3 regions of the Halomonas sp. 113 genome follow, and region 2 is predicted to be linked to each of the others. Evidence: predicted binding sites of a transcription regulator. Region 2 holds the regulator's gene; each other region holds the start of a gene.

Region 1 (5,367 bases), 970 kb from region 2:
GTGAGCATGGTATCGAACCCCTTGGGCTGATAGCGGATGCCTACCTCGTACTGCTCGCCTTGGGTGGGCTCGAACTGATTGCCGTTGCGATCGGTGCCAGTCGCTACCTCAAAGGATTGACTGAAGCTGGCGAAGGGTGCCAAGCCATTATCGGCCAGGTAAACGAATCCAACACGACCGGTGAAAGCATCATCATCCTGCTGTTGTTCTTGAGAGGGATCGAAGTACCGAGCAGCTTCGGTATCCGTCCAATCTTGACGCCCGCCCAGCATGACTACCCATTTATCGGCAATCTTCATCTGGTTCTGAACATACAGTCCCACCTGCTGCTTACGGCTCAGATTGGAATAGTTATTAGGGGTGCTTTCACCCAATTGCCCACTTCCATAGGCAGGGTTATAGAGATCCAGAGCAGGAACGCTCTGCTGGTAGCGTTCTGTTTCGTGGCGCTGGCGGACATAGTCAAGGCCGACCAGAGAGGTATTGGTTGTCGTTCCGGCCTCCCAGTCATACTGCAAGGACGTATCGGAGGAGATTGCCCTGGAAGCATCACGCCGATCATGGGCGGTTCTGGAAAAAAGTCGCCCAGCGGAGCTTTGAGGCTGCTGAACAATACCGATGTTGTCGAAGTTTCTATCTGAGTGGAAGCTGCGCAAATTGTGGCGCAGCTTCAGGCGGTTGGAAAAATCGTGCTCGAACAGATAACCAAGTGAGTAGCTTTCGTTATCGTAGTCATCGAATCCAGGTTCACCAACGAACCGCTCCCGCGGTATATCGCCATTGGGGTTGGCAAGAATAGTGCCACTGGCAGGCAGCCCATAGATATAAGTCGTCTCGTCCCGCTGATACTCACTGAGCAGGATGAGCGAGGTATCCTCGTTTGGCTGCCACTTAAAGGCAGGCGCGATGTAGGTGCGATCATCTGGCACATGGTCGACAAAGGTGTTGCTATCGCGGCGAAGCATGGTTAAACGGTAGGAAAACTCACCATCTTCATCCAGGGAGTCAGAGGAGTCCGCAGATACCTGGCGCCGATCAAAACTGCCTACCTGGAGATTAACTTCGCGCAGGAGCTCACTGGTAGGGCGCTTACTGACCGCATTGATCAAGCCCCCGGGAGACGCCACGCCATAGAGAATTGACGATGGGCCCTTGAGTACCTCCAACCTTTCCAGGCCATAGAGCTCCTGCTGGGCATCGAATACGTTAACCTGATACTTGCTGCCATCCCGGTAACTGTTATACACACTGAAACCGCGAATCATCATGCTGTCGTGGGTTGTATCAGCTCCTCCTCCGCCATAAGCGCTTGATACGCCCGCTGTGTAGCCCAGCGCCTGGTTGACGTTCCGTGCGCCATAGTTGCGAAACTCCTGGCTACCAATCACGGAAATCGATTGCGGTGTTTCAATGATCGGCGTGTCGGTTTTGGTGCCGGTTGCGCTGCGGGTGGCGGCAATACCCAGCACAGGCCCTGTAGCTTCTTCATAAAGACGACTTTCCGTGACTTGCAGTGTGGGTAGCGCGGTGGAGGTTTCACTACCTGAAGATGCCCTCTGTTCGGCCTGCTGAGCAAACACAGCCGTCGGCGTGTTGCAGACAGCCACTGCAACGGCAGCCGTTAGCCACCGCTTGCGGAAAGTAGGTTGGTTCAAGAATATTCTCCTTGCATAGAGTTCGTTTTAATTTTTAATGTTAATCATTATTGTTTGTATTATGAATGTCTTTTATGCAGTGTCAACGCTGCTTAATGAGCTTGGGCAAGTCTGCCCAAGCAGGTGAAGGTCGTGGCTTCTGAAAATAACGTCAACAAGCATATCGTTATAAAAAGTGAGTTAGCTCTCACCAGTTGACTTGCCAGGCTCTAACGCAAATAATAATTATTGCCATTTATTCCGTGGTGTTAATCAAGGCAGGAGGCCGAGCTGTGGATACCCAGACCTGGAGCGCTGAGTTAGAAGATATCTTCGTTAATCAGCGGCCCCGGCTCTGCTGTGTCGCCGCAAGAGTCTTGGGCAATGCTGATCAAGCCGATGATGTCGTGCAGGACGCCTATCTAAAAATTTCGGAAGCAACCACGCTTTTTGAGGTGAAGCAGCCTATATCTTACGTGTCACGTGTGGTGCGCAACCTCGCCATTGACCGCTGCCGCCGTTCGGCGTTTGAGTCAACTTTGTTTGCAAAAGAAGAGGAAGGGGATACCACCTCTTACGCGTCACACTCCCCAGAGGTGATCGCGATTGATCGCCAGGCCTTGGCCCAGGTGGTTAACGCTTTGGATGAGCTGCCCGAGCGTACGCGGCGCGCTTTTGAGCTCTATCGTTCGGGAAGTCATACGCAGCGGGAAGTGGCCCACTTGTTAGGTATTTCCACCACGTTAGTTAATTTTATGATTCGCGATGCATTGACGCATTGCCGCCAGTCGCTACAAGGTTAAACGTTGCCAGATCGGTAAGCCCACGTTCCGTCCCTTCTTTGTTGTCGCTTTGTTACACTGTCAGCAAATAGCGTTGATAATATTACACGCTTCCCGAGACAGGTGTTCAGCAGGCAGCAGTAGCGAGGTTTGACAGTAACGATGGATAACGACAGCGGCGATGATGCCGTTTGGCAAACGGCGCTAGACTGGCTGATGCGCGAGCATGAAGAGACGTTGAGCGACGCTGATCGCGAGGCGCTTCATGCGTGGTTAGCGGCTTCTTCTCAGCACCGCCGTGTATTTCGTGAAGCCGAACAGCTATGGCTGCTAACGGGGATGATTCCGCGCAGTGATGAGCGCAACTGACAAATCGCTGCTTTTTGCCCACTCCGTTTTTTGTTCCCCCTGGTTTTCTTCATTGATGATTTCACGGCTGTCGCGTTTTTAAGCGCTAGAGCCGTATAGCCCCCGCACGTATTTTTTCTACTTTCTTCTTCCTTCACATTAAATTTTCATGTGCCTCACTCGTCATTGAGTAATGAGAAGTAATTGCATTTTATTTCTCATTCCTTTGGCAACGATGAGGTTAGTCCCATGACAAGTTGTTTTGATCGTGAAGATGGTGTTTTCCGCGTATTAGTCAACCACGAAGAGCAGTACTCCCTCTGGCCAGAATGGAAAGCGATTCCCGCTGGCTGGACCGATACCGGCGTACTCGGCGATAAGCCAACCTGCCTCGACTACGTCGAAAAAACCTGGACCGATATGCGGCCACTCTCGCTGCGCCAGTGGATGGATGAGCAGGCCAACGCTGAGGCGGAGCAGGTGAATGCAGGTTAAGCGTTTAAGACTGCTCTGCCTGCCCTGCGCCGGAGCCAGCGCCACCATGTATCTGCGCTGGAAGCGTCAGTTGCCCGCCTGGATTGAGGTATATCCCGTCGAGCTGCCTGGGCGTGGTGAGCGACTGGGTGAGTCGCTCATCGATGACTTCGAGACCCAGGTCGTGCGACTGTGCGAAGAGCAGGCAACGCGGATGCGCGGCGACTTTGCCCTGTTCGGTCACAGCATGGGGGCGTTGTTGGCCTACGGCATGGCAGCTCGCTTGCGTGATGTAGGGCGGCCTCAGCCGCGGATACTGTTCGCCTCAGGCAGCGCGGCGCCCTCAATGCGCGACGCAGAACGCTTGGCGGGCCTTGATAACGACAAAGCCCTGATTGCGGATCTACGCCAGCAGGGCGGCACCCCAGAGGAAGTGTTCGAAAGCCCGGAACTGCTGCGCCTCACTCTTGATGTGTTGGCAGCGGACTATCGCCTCTGCCGCAGTTTCCGCTATCGCGGCGGGTCGCCGCTTGTTTATCCCTTACAGGTACTCGCAGGGCGCGATGACGATATCGAAAGAGAGCGTTTAGAAGCGTGGCAGCGAGAATCGGGCGGGGCGTTCTCGTTGGACTGGTTCGAAGGAGGGCACTTCTTTATTCGCCAGCAGCAAGCACAAGTGCTGGAGACTATCGAACGGGCGCTGACTCGACGGCTTGAGGAGGTGCCCCATGCAGCGCCTGCAGTTAGCTGAAGGGGCTCCTGAGGGGCTTGAAGTCTGGCGCTTAGCGCTCGACCTGAACGCCCCGGTGGCTGACGAAGATGATCGGTTGCTGAGTCGAGCCGAGTGGCAGCGCGCCCAGCGGCTTCGCCATCACGCCGATGTCGTACGCGCTGTGGCGACACGCGCTGCCCTGCGGCGACTGCTATCCGCGCACACCGGTATAGCGCCAGAAAAGCTGGTGTTCACTCAGAACGCTTACGGCAAACCCGAGTTGGAAAACGCTGATGGGCCTGCTTTCAATGTTTCCCACTCTGGCCATGTCGCCCTAATCGCGCTCGCTCCCGGCGGCTCGGTGGGGGTCGATATTGAGCGTCGTCGATCCGAGGCCGAACTGGCGCCGCTGCACGGGCTGGTGCTATCGCCGAGCGAGCAGCGCGACCACATTCGCGGTGCCACGCTGCCCTTCATGGAGCGCTGGGTGGTTAAAGAAGCGGTACTCAAGACCTTGGGTTTAGGAATCGCGGACCATCTGCAAGCGCTCTCGGTTAGCCCAGCGGCAGTGCCGCCTGCTAGTTACTGCCTTAAGCACTCGCTTCCCGTGTCATCACCTCTGCAGGCATGGCCGCTGCCAGCGCCGAGTGGCTATGCCGCTGCCCTGGGCTATGCAAAGAGCTATGCCCAGAGTTAACGCTACTCAACGACTTTTTAGGAGATCAATAATGGACAGCCAAAGCGCAACACTAACGCAACCAACCAACGTCATATCCCAACGTCAGGGGCCTGTTGATTCAGAGCTGCCCATTATGATTTCCCCCGCCTACCCAGGGCAGCCGCTGCTGGAAGCCTTCGGTGATTTGCGTGCGGATATTGAGTCACTAGTGACTAGAGTCGGTGGGGTGCTGCTAAGAGGTTTCGATGTTCCCTCCGTGGACGATTTTCAGCAGTTTGCTGCCGCCTTTGGTCATCCGCTGCTGAGCTATGAGTTCGCTTCTACGCCACGTTCAGCGGTGTCATCGGGCATTTATACCTCGACCGAGTATCCCGCTCATCAACATATTCCCCTCCACAATGAGCAGGCCTACACCCGCGAGTGGCCGATGAAAATCTGGTTCCACTGTGTCACCGCTTCCCCCGAAGGGGGAGAGACGCCGATAGCCGATAGCCGCGCTATTTACCGCCGTATGCCCGCAGAGATCCGCGAGCGCTTTGCCCCCGGCATTCTCTACGTACGCAACTACGGCGATTTCGATATGCCTTGGCAAAAGGTGTTTAACACCGAAGACCGCGCTGAAGTGGAGGCATTCTGCCAGCGCGCGGGTATTCGCTGTGAGTGGAAGCCCGATGGCGACCTGCGTACCACCCAACTGTGCCAAAGCATAGAGACTCACCCTGTCACCGGTGAGCAGGT
Region 2 (5,367 bases):
GCGATGGCGGATGAAGCCATTGACCACTTTGAACCCTCACCAGAACCTGCACCACCCGAAACGCCGACAGCACCTTCAGCGCAAGACCCCATGCAGGCGATGAGCGAGCGCTTACTGCGCGAAATGCAGGATATGCGAGCGCTGCTGGCAAACAGCCAGTCAACCCATACTGCTTCACCATCGCCAGCAGCGCCCACCGGAACGGCTGCACGGCTGCGTCAACTGCTGTGGAATGTGGGTTTTAGCAGCGAAATTGCCGATGAACTGCTGGCTGGGTTGCCTGCATCGCTAACCAGGTTAGACGGCGATAGCGAAGCCCCACTGCAGTGGCTGCGACAGCAGTTAATGGATCGCCTTTACGTACTCAACGATGAAGCAAGCTTTTTCGACCAAACCGGCATTGTTGCCCTGGTGGGGCCAACGGGGGTAGGTAAAACCACCACCACCGCCAAGCTGGCCGCTCGTTTTGTGATGCGCCACGGCACGCGCCCGGTAGCGCTGGTTACCACCGACAGCTTCCGGATCGGTGCCCATGAGCAGTTGCGCATTTATGCGCGCCTGCTGGATACCCCGATGTACGCCTTGGATGCCGAACAGCCCATCGACGATTTGCTGGGCCGCCTGCAGGGCAAGCAGTGGGTAATTATCGACACCGTAGGCATGAGTCAGCGTGACCAGCGGGTGATAGAGCAGATTGCCCACCTGCAAGGCGGACGCTCGCGGGTACGTTTGGTGCTGCTACTCAATGCTGCCAGCCAACCGGAAACCCTCGAAGAAGTGGTGCTGCGCTACCGTCAGGCCGCGCGGGCGGCGGGCGCAGAGTTAGATGACTGTATTATCACCAAACAGGATGAGGCGGGACGTCTGGCTCCAGTGTTAGATATTATTATGCGTCACGGGATGCGCGTACTGTTTGGCTCTAATGGCCAGCAGGTGCCCGAAGATATGGCCCTTGCCGCCCCCGATGCGCTAGTGGATCAAGCGCTGAGTACCGCGACACCTCAGCGTGAACGGGTGCAAAGTGCCGATGCGCCGATGGGAATGCCGCGCTGGTCGCGGGATGTCCTGGGCCAAGGGCGTCGTTTGTCGTCGCTACTGGCGAGGTTGCGCCAACGCGTCACGGGGTTTGCGGAATTAGAAGAGATCTGGAACCTAGCTTCGCTGCCTAGTCGTTTGCAGGAAACACATTTGGATGCATTACTTGCCGGTTATCCAGCGGCAAAGACCACCTTAGGGATGGCGTGGTTTCCGCGGCGCAATGAGCGCGGCTGCGACTGGGCAATGCCGGACATTGGCCTGGACACGGATGGTGCCTGGCTGGCGCTACCCTGGCTGCAGCATCGCCACGCCGCAGGGTGGCAGCCACGCTTAGCCGCTCTGTCGGCATCGAGCGGCGTTGCGGTGCACTTACTACCGCGCTTCCCTGAACCGGATGCACTAGCGTGGCTGGAAGCCGAGCACTTGACCTGGGTCAGCCAAGTGGCCCCCAGTCATCGGTTACGCTTTCACCACGAACGTCAATCTATCCGCCAGCTATTTAGTGACAGTGTGCTAACGCACCATGTGGGCGTGCGTTTTCGTGGCCAATCGGTGCAACTGTGGACTGCCTACGCCGAAGTCGAGGACGCCAGCGGCACGGCGCTACTCGCCTGGTTCGGTGAAGTTCGCGATCCGGAAAGCGCCAAAGTAGTGGCGCGCCGCTACTGGCTTACCCCCGCTCGGCTAGGAGCAGAGGTGCTCTCACTGCTGTTAACCCAGCTGCAAAGCGAAGGCTTGGCCGCCTTGACGCGTCGCGCGTGGCAGCAGTTAAAAGAGGCCGATAGCGGGGATCTAAATGCTGAAGTTCGCCTATTGATGGCCAGCGGTGTGGCATCGGTCGCCGGGCATCTCGATGTTGCTGATGATGAGGAGGCGCAGACGCTGCGTGGCGATCTGCTCAACCTATTAGGCAACAGCCGTCGCCGCCGCGATACCGGCATGCTTGATGCACTGGTCTACGCCTTTATGGCACGAGATGCGATTCGTCAAATGGGCAGTGTTAGTCGAGAGGGCGTGGCGTGAGCGAACAGGATCAAGCATCGGGTCTACGCAAGTGGGCAAACCTGCAGCGCCAACAGCAGCAAGCTGAGGGTACAGTTGATGTTGCGGCGGCAGAACACGTGCCGGAATCTGAACAGCCTAGCTCTCTGTTAAAGCCGACAGCTGCAGCGGTGGAAGAGCCAGCAACGGTGGTAGCGCACCGGCCCAAAATTCCGCTTATTGTGGTCGGACTACCGGGTAGTGGTGCAGCCCAGGTGAACAAGGTTAAAGCACGATTAGGGCAGTGGTCGACGTTAGGTCGAAGCTGGGCCGGTGATCCTGAGGATTGGGATATTCATATCGTCATGGCCGAAACGGCCGACCTAGCCCAACTTTGCGATCAATACAGCCGTTGGGCACTGTGGATCAGTAGCGATGCCGATACCTTTGCTTCCATGTTCCGTACCTTGCGTCAACTACATGAGCGTGGCGGGCCGCGCCGTTTGCTGGCGCTCCACGAGCCGCACTTGCCGCGTCAAGGGTTGCTCAATAACTTGCGTGAGGCAGCTGATTACTACTTAAATATGGAGCTGTTGGTACTTGCACGATGAGCGCACTCTGCCGAGGAGACCAAGCATGCTAAGCTGGCTATTAAGAGGGAGACTGCTACTGAGCCCAGTACTGCTGACAGGGTGTCTACTAGCAGGGGTAACGGGAAACGCCCAGGCGACACCCGGTAGCTGGAGCAGCCAGATACCAGGTCTGATGGTAGCGATGAGTGATCGGTCAAGCGCTAGCCAAAACGCTACCCCACCTGCTGCTGCTAACAATGTGGAGTCAGCACAGCTCGGGCGTATTCATTGGCAGTTTCAATATCCCCCTGGTGCGTTATTAAACGCTTGGCTGTGCCATCCTGAGCAGTGCGTTGCGTTAGCTGGCATGCGGGGGACTACCACTGCCCTGGCGGGGTTTGCCGCGGATGCGCCGTTGCATTTTCGCTTCGCTTTACGTCCGGGGCAGCGGCCTGTTCGTGTCCAGGGGCTGCAAATGATTGTGAACTATCAGTGAAGGCTGGATAGACGCGAGGCGAGAGGATGTACACAGCACAAGGCAGGATCAAACAGAGTGAGCTGTTGACGCAATACATGCCACTGGTACGACGTCAGGCCTTGACGCTTCAGGTCCGTTTGCCAGCCAGTATTGAGCTCGACGACCTTATTCAAGCCGGGATGGTAGGGCTGCTGGAAGCGCTGGGGCGCTTCGATGCCACCCAGGGGGCAACGTTCGCGACGTTTGCCAGTCAGCGTATTCGCGGTGCAATGATGGATGAATTACGTACCCGCGACTGGTTGCCCCGCAGCGTGCGCCGCTCAGCGCGAGCGGTTGACAGTGCCGTTCGTCAATTAGAGCAACAGCTCGGACGGGCACCAGAAGAGAACGAAATCGCCCAACACCTTGAAATGCCGTTGAGTGAGTATCAGCAGCTCCTCAACGACACCAACAGTGGTCAACTGTTGCCGTTTGAAGAGCTGGTGGCCGACGGTGGCGAGCCTAGCAATAATGAATTGGCTAATTCACCGTTCGAGCAGTTGCTAGACGGCCAGCAACGACAAACGTTGATTGAGGCAATTGAAGCGCTGCCAGAGCGTGAAAAGCTGCTAATGGCGCTGTACTACCAAGAAGAACTCAACCTTAAGGAAGTAGGGGCTGTGTTGGGCGTCACGGAGTCACGCGTTTCACAACTGCACAGCCAAGCCGTCAGCCGCTTACGCGCGCGTTTACACGACTCGGCATAACACCTCTTTTTACTCACTTGTGACCGGCAAGGAGCCGTGGATGAACCCTTCGACGCTGATAGGCATATTTGCCAGCATACTACTGTTGGTGAGCGTGCTGTTTTTCACCGCAGAGTCCCCTGAAAGTTTTATCAATTTGCCGGGTTTGGCCATTGTGGTGACCGGTACCCTAGCGGCAACCTTTATCAGCTATCCGCTGAAAGAGGTGCTCCGCGTCGTACGGTTGGTGGGCTTGGTATTCCGGCGCGAAAATACCTATATGCGTGACGATATCCGCGAATTGGTGGATATGTCGCGACTCTGGTTTAAGGGCGATGTACGTGCGGTCGAGCGCGAGTTGGAGCATACCCGAAACCCGTTTTTGCGTACCGGGATCCAACTGGTCATTGCCAACACCAAAGAGGATGAAATTTTTGACATGCTGCGTTGGCGCATTGCCCGTCTTAAAGCGCGTGAGCATGCCGAGGCACAAATATTCCGTACCATGGCCACCTACGCACCCGCATTTGGCATGATCGGCACCCTGGTGGGGCTGGTCAATATGCTGGAAGTCATGGACGCAGGCGACCTGCAGGTGATCGGCCCGCGCATGGCGGTGGCCCTGCTCACCACCTTCTACGGCATTTTACTCGCCAACTTGGTGTTTAAGCCGATTGCGGTGAAACTCGAGCGCCGCACCGAAGAGCGGCTGATTACCATGAACATGGTGCTGGAAGGTATTTCGCTGATTACCAAGCGCCGCCTGCCGTCGTTTATTGAAGAGACCCTCAACTCGTTTGTAGCTAACTATCACGATGAGATCCGTGATAACAGCGTCAAACCAAGGCCTGATTCGTCGGTTAGTGCGGCGGCGAAGGGGTAGGCCAGATGCTTGACCGTGATACGCGCCACGCACTGGAAATGACGCCGTCGCCAGGCGATGGTGACGAGGGTTGGCTAACCAGCTATTTGGATGTGCTGACGCTGCTAATCACGCTCTTTGTGCTGCTGCTTTCACTGACACCGCCGGGAGGCGGTGAGGCGGCTGATACTGCTTTCATGCGCTCGGCTAGCGCTGTATCATCATTGCCGCTGGCGTCTCTAGCCACTGGTATTCAGCCCCGCCATTCAGGGGTTCAGCCGCAGTTTGATGGGCTCGACATCCCCGGTGTCAGTGTTTCGCAAGGGAGTGAAGGGGTCACGTTACGTATTGATACCAGCCTTTTATTTCCCAGCGGTCAAGCTGTACTGACTTCCCGTGGGCAAGAGGTGGTAGAAAGCCTTATCGATGTGCTGACCCGTTTTGACGGTCAGATTTCGGTAGAAGGCCACACCGACAGCGTGCCTATTTCAACGGCCCGCTTCCCCTCTAATTGGGAGCTTTCATCAGCGCGGGCTATCGCTGTGGTGAGGCATTTAGAGCGCCAAGGATTCAATATCTCTCGTATGCGGGCCGTCGGTTATGCCGACACCCAACCCATGGAACCGAACGCAACGGCGGAGGGCCGAGCTGCCAACCGTCGCGTAGAGTTGTTGCTAAGGCAGCAGGTCGAGGGTGAATAGATTGCGAGGC
Region 3 (5,367 bases), 4.1 Mb from region 2:
ACCATAATTTTACCTTTGATTTGCCAGGTAAAATTATCTGTCAATGACAAACGGCTAGTTTGTTGCCCGTTGTTTTCCGGTTCCCCCCCCGACTTAGCACCAACCAACTGTTGCAAAGAGTTATCAACCTTAAAGTCAGGCTTAGTCGCTCGGCTGGCTAAGCGCTGACGGTGACGCTTTCTCTGGGTAATCGTGAAGTCTTTATTGCCCGCTCGCTGCCCCACCAGGGGCGTTAGAGCACCAATCAGTCTATCGGTAGCGCGGTCAAGGTGATGCTTCTCTTTGCCTACTTGCCAGGCACGAGCTACGTAGTCCTGGTAAAGGTCTTCGTCATCGAAAAAGCTGATGACTGCATCAACGAGAGGTTGCAGCTCTTCATCACTGAGTAAGTGATGGTAGGGTTCCTCATAGCAGGCATCCGGAAAATCAAAGGCAATACCAGCATTGCCTATCATTTCAGGCATGCCTCCCCGGTTGGTAATCAGTGCAGGAATTCCGTTAAGCATGGCCTCCGCAAGCACTCTTCCAGAGCTTTCCCACCATAGGCTAGGAGCCATCACCACACGAGCACGCCCGTATGGGCCGCGCATATCGTTGGTATTGGCAGTAACGGTTACATTACTCAACGAGTTACGTAGCTCACCCATTCGGCGTGTGGTTTCCCGCAGCACAGCGGGCCAGTCAGACCGTGCTTCCACCACTTCAAGCTCAATATCGGGCCTTTCTCTTTCTAGCTTTTCTGCCAGTTGCACAAATACGCTGCCCCCTTTTTGCCAACTGGGGTTAACAAACAGCAGCCGATTTCGTTCATGGCGTTCAGCGATAAAGCTTTCTGGGGCAATGAACTTACCTACCGGTTTGGCTGAATAACCAATCGTTTGACGGTACATATCCGCCGTTGCTTGGCTATCGGTGAGGATCAAGTCGACATCACGACACCAGCGTGGTGACTTATAGTTACCATTGGCCAAGTAGAAAGCGACAGGAATATCGCGATCACGCGCTTCATCGGCAATAAGCATGTCCAAGGTTTGGCCACCGTAGAACCAAACAATATCCGGCTTAAATGAATCCAGCATGTAGAGATACTGGCTGTACCACAGCCCTTCTTCGTGGGTCGTAAAGTGATTACGGTTATGGCTATAGCTCACTACCAGCTGATGAGTCAGTGGGCCATCTTCAGCTTCGATTAGTTGGTGCAAGTGAGCGTTCAGGTCTGGAAATTGCTCTTTGAGTTTTCCCATCCCCTTAGGATTATCAAATACGGTCGCGCCCAATATTTGGACTTCATACCCATAAGCTACCAGTTGCAACAGCATTTGCCGCACTGTCATGCTGGCCCCGCTAGAGGAGTCTAGCAGGCAGAATGGATTAGCCCATAATATGCGGGGCTTGCGTTTTTGATTAGTAGATGAAGAAGAGGTCTTAACCATGAAGCAGCTCACACAGAAAAAAGGCAATTTATCTATCTTACCGTGGTAGCGCGGTGACCAAAGGCGCGAATGCAGAGGTATTTAAGTAGATGTTCTCGCAATCAGCACCACTCAGACATTGCAGCAAGCAAAAAACGGGACCGATTGGCCCCGTTCTTTATTTTCTAGCTTATCTTTACCGGCTCGAATATTAGCCCAGCAGAGATAGTACAGACTGAGGCGTCTGGTTAGCCTGCGCCAGCATGGAGGTACCGGCCTGCTGAAGAATGTTAGCGCGTGTCATGTTAGACACTTCCACTGCGTAGTCGGCATCTTCGATACGCGAGCGAGCTTCAGAAAGATTGGTAGACGTCGTTGCCAGGTTATCGATTACCGAGTCGAAGCGGTTAAGCGTTGCACCCAGGGTTGCACGGTTGGTATCAAGGGTTTCAGTTGCAGTATCAACAGAGTCAACCAAGTCTTGGAACTCTTGGTGAACGACACCCGCCGCACCACCGGAAGTAATTGCAAATGTGCTGCCGGTAACAGCACCACCTGACAACCCAAGACCATCTACGGTGGCGTCAAGCGTAGTAACAGAAATAACGTCTTCAGCATCAGTATTAGAACCAATCTGAATATTGAGGGTACCGCCACCGCTGACGTTCAGCAGGTTAGTGCCGTTAAAGTTGTTACTGCCAGCTACACGGTCAATTTCAGCCAGGCGCTCGTTGATTTCGGTAACGATCGCATCACGGTCTTCTGTAGCGTTAGTATCGTTAGCACCCTGAACTGCTAGCTCACGAATGCGCTGGAGGTTGTCATTGATTTGATCAAGACCACCTTCCATGGTTTGTACTAAGGAAATACCGTCGCTAGCGTTACGGCTAGCTTGATCCATGCCTTTGATTTGAGCCGTCATTTTGTTGGCAATGGCTTGACCAGCAGCGTCATCAGAAGCGCTGTTGATACGCAGACCAGATGACAGGCGCTCTTGCGCCTTAGCCAACATAGACTGAGAGTTGGAAAGATTATTCTGACCGATCAGGGCAGTAATGTTAGTGTTGATTACAGACATGTGAGTGCTCCTTGGAGATTAACTGGCCTAGTGGCCTGCTTTGCGGCACTTGCGTTGCCGTTATTATAATTAACGGCAGCTCCGCCAACTTCTTTAAAAAAACCGCTTTTTTTTATGTAAGCTACTGTAACCTAGCTAACGCGACAACTGTCAACTAACACCGAGTTCGGTGTTGTCTGCCTTAAATAAAAACGGGGCCTATTGGCCCCGTAATTACTCGCTTTTGAAACATTACTTGCTAAGGTATTAACCTAGCAGGGACAGTACAGACTGTGGCGTCTGGTTAGCCTGTGCCAGCATGGAGGTACCCGCCTGCTGGAGAATGTTTGCACGCGTCATGTTAGACACTTCCACTGCGTAGTCGGCATCTTCGATGCGCGAGCGAGCCTCGGAGAGGTTTGTGGATGTCGTGGCCAGGTTATCAATCACAGAGTCAAAGCGGTTAAGAGTAGCACCTAGTGTCGCGCGATCGGTATCTAGCGACTCAGTTGCAACATCAACAGCATCAACCAAGTTTTGGAAGCTGGTATGTGCCGCGTCGCTTCCAGACCCAGCAATAGCGAACGTTGAAGCACCACTAGCTGTTGTAATTACACTAGCACCACTACCTGCATCCAGCTCCAAACCAGTTACTGTTGCATCAAGCGTAGTAACAGTAATAACGTCTTCAGCTTCAGTATTAGAACCAACCTGAATATTGAGAGTGCCGCCACCGCTAACGTTCAGCAGGTTAGTGCCGTTAAAGTTATTGCTGCCAGCTACACGATCAATTTCAGCTAGGCGCTCGTTGATCTCGGTGGTAATTGCATCACGATCTTCTGTGGCGTTGGTGTCGTTGGCGCCTTGTACCGCTAGCTCACGAATACGCTGGAGGTTGTCATTGATTTGATCAAGACCACCTTCCATGGTCTGTACTAAGGAGATGCCGTCGCTAGCGTTACGGCTAGCTTGATCCATGCCTTTGATCTGAGCCGTCATTTTGTTGGCGATGGCTTGACCAGCAGCGTCATCAGAAGCGCTGTTGATGCGCAGGCCAGAAGACAAACGCTCTTGCGCCTTGGCCAACATAGACTGGGAGTTGGAAAGGTTGTTCTGGCCGATCAGGGCCGTAATGTTAGTGTTGATTACAGACATGTGAGTGCTCCTTGGAGATTAACTGGCCTAATGGCCTGCTTTGCGGCACCTGCGTTGCCGTTATAATAATTAACGGCAGCCGCACCCGGTTCTTTAGAAAAAAACGCTTTTTTTATGTAACGCTCTGTGACGTAACGAATTGCCATTCTGTATAGGACGTTACATGCCGCCAACAATCATTAGAAAACCATATTCTCAAGCTACTGTTTGCAGCAGCATTTGCCAGCCTTAAATACCAAAAACGGGGCCTATTGGCCCCGTCGTTACTATCTTTTGCAGATTACCAGCTAGGGTATTAGCCCAGCAGAGACAATACAGACTGCGGCGTCTGGTTAGCCTGTGCCAGCATGGAGGTACCCGCCTGCTGAAGAATATTCGCACGTGTCATATTCGACACTTCCACGGCGTAATCAGCATCTTCTATACGTGAGCGGGCTTCAGAGAGATTAGTCGACGTCGTCGCTAGGTTATCAATCACTGAGTCAAAGCGGTTAAGCGTTGCACCCAAGGTGGCACGGTTGGTATCCAGAGTCTCGGTAGCAGTATCAACAGCATCAACTAGCGCTTGGAAATCGCCGTGTGCGTTAGTAGCAGCTCCGCCACCACTGGTACCTTGAAGTTGGAACTGCGATGCTGCACCACCACTCGCAGCAGTTATCACACCACCAGCAGCTGAGTCTAAATCTAGACCTTCAACAGTGGCGTTAAGAGTAGTAACAGAAATAACATCTTCAGTTTCGGTATTAGAGCCGACCTGAATATTTAGAGTACCACCACCACTGACGTTCAGCAGGTTCGTACCGTTAAAGTTGTTGCTGCCAGCTACACGATCAATTTCAGCTAGACGCTCGTTGATCTCGGTAACGATTGCATCACGATCTTCTGCGGCATTAGTGTCGTTGGCACCCTGAACCGCTAGTTCACGAATACGCTGTAGGTTGTCGTTGATTTGGTCAAGACCGCCTTCCATGGTCTGAACGAGGGAGATGCCGTCGCTAGCGTTACGACTAGCCTGATCCATGCCTTTGATCTGAGCCGTCATTTTATTGGCGATGGCTTGACCAGCAGCGTCATCAGAGGCGCTGTTGATGCGCAGGCCAGAAGACAAACGCTCTTGCGCCTTTGCCAGCATAGACTGCGAATTTGACAAGTTATTCTGGCCGATCAGGGCAGTAATGTTAGTATTGATTACAGACATATGAACACTCCTTGGAGATGAACTGGCCTAATGGCCTGCTTTGCGGCGCTTATGGTGCCGTTATGATAATTAACGGCAGCCCCACCAATTTCTTTAGAAAAATCACTCTTTTTACCGTAAATTAACGTAACTTTTTCAACTATTGTCTCAACAAAAATCTCGGTTTCTTTATTAATTACTTTTCTGCATGTTCCCCAGCATACTGAACTGCTGAGAGAGGTAGCTACTCATTGAGTTCATCTGAGCGATCAAGCCATCCAATTGCCCAAACTGCTTACGATAACGCTCTGTGCTTCGCTCGATACTTGCCTCCATACGAAGCTTACGCTCGTCCAGGCTGTCAACCCGCTGCTCAGCACTAGTCACTGAGCTTTGAATGATGCCGTTTTCTGCCGTAATGCCTTCAAGCGTGGCGTTTAAGCGCCCAGCAAAGCCACCTTCTTCGGTTTCGCCCGCAAAGAAGGCAGATAGCCCCTCTGGGTTGTTGGCTACTGCATCGTCCAACTTATCCTCGTCGACCTTTAATCGCCCCTTCTCATCAATGG

Evidence for each region. Region 2 encodes FliA, which starts transcription of late flagellar genes. Its sites were predicted from a motif close to CTAAAGTTNNNNNNNNNNCNGCCGATA; they were not measured.
Region 1: the regulator FliA is predicted to act here: its motif matches at 2,924-2,950, upstream of YERSI8AC_RS04995 (MbtH family protein).
Region 3: the regulator FliA is predicted to act here: its motif matches at 2,561-2,587, upstream of YERSI8AC_RS19565 (flagellin N-terminal helical domain-containing protein).

Annotation. Positions count from the first base shown of each region.
Region 1 covers NZ_LR881453.1:1,024,210-1,029,576, forward strand. Annotated here, with positions in the region: gene YERSI8AC_RS04980 (TonB-dependent siderophore receptor) at 1-1,655, opposite strand, end outside; gene YERSI8AC_RS04985 (RNA polymerase factor sigma-70) at 1,928-2,437, shown strand; gene YERSI8AC_RS04990 (FecR/PupR family sigma factor regulator) at 2,567-2,785, shown strand; gene YERSI8AC_RS04995 (MbtH family protein) at 3,014-3,259, shown strand; gene YERSI8AC_RS05000 (thioesterase II family protein) at 3,249-3,989, shown strand; gene YERSI8AC_RS05005 (4'-phosphopantetheinyl transferase family protein) at 3,967-4,647, shown strand; gene YERSI8AC_RS05010 (TauD/TfdA family dioxygenase) at 4,679-5,367, shown strand, end outside.
Region 2 covers NZ_LR881453.1:49,489-54,855, forward strand. Annotated here, with positions in the region: gene flhF (flagellar biosynthesis protein FlhF) at 1-2,061, shown strand, start outside; gene YERSI8AC_RS00405 (hypothetical protein) at 2,058-2,630, shown strand; gene YERSI8AC_RS00410 (flagellar protein FlhE) at 2,656-3,087, shown strand; gene YERSI8AC_RS00415 (RNA polymerase sigma factor FliA) at 3,114-3,815, shown strand; gene YERSI8AC_RS00420 (motility protein A) at 3,856-4,677, shown strand; gene YERSI8AC_RS00425 (OmpA/MotB family protein) at 4,683-5,357, shown strand.
Region 3 covers NZ_LR881453.1:4,149,928-4,155,294, forward strand. Annotated here, with positions in the region: gene YERSI8AC_RS19560 (glycosyltransferase) at 1-1,334, opposite strand, end outside; gene YERSI8AC_RS19565 (flagellin N-terminal helical domain-containing protein) at 1,624-2,490, opposite strand; gene YERSI8AC_RS19570 (flagellin N-terminal helical domain-containing protein) at 2,737-3,624, opposite strand; gene YERSI8AC_RS19575 (flagellin N-terminal helical domain-containing protein) at 3,920-4,822, opposite strand; gene fliD (flagellar filament capping protein FliD) at 4,994-5,367, opposite strand, start outside.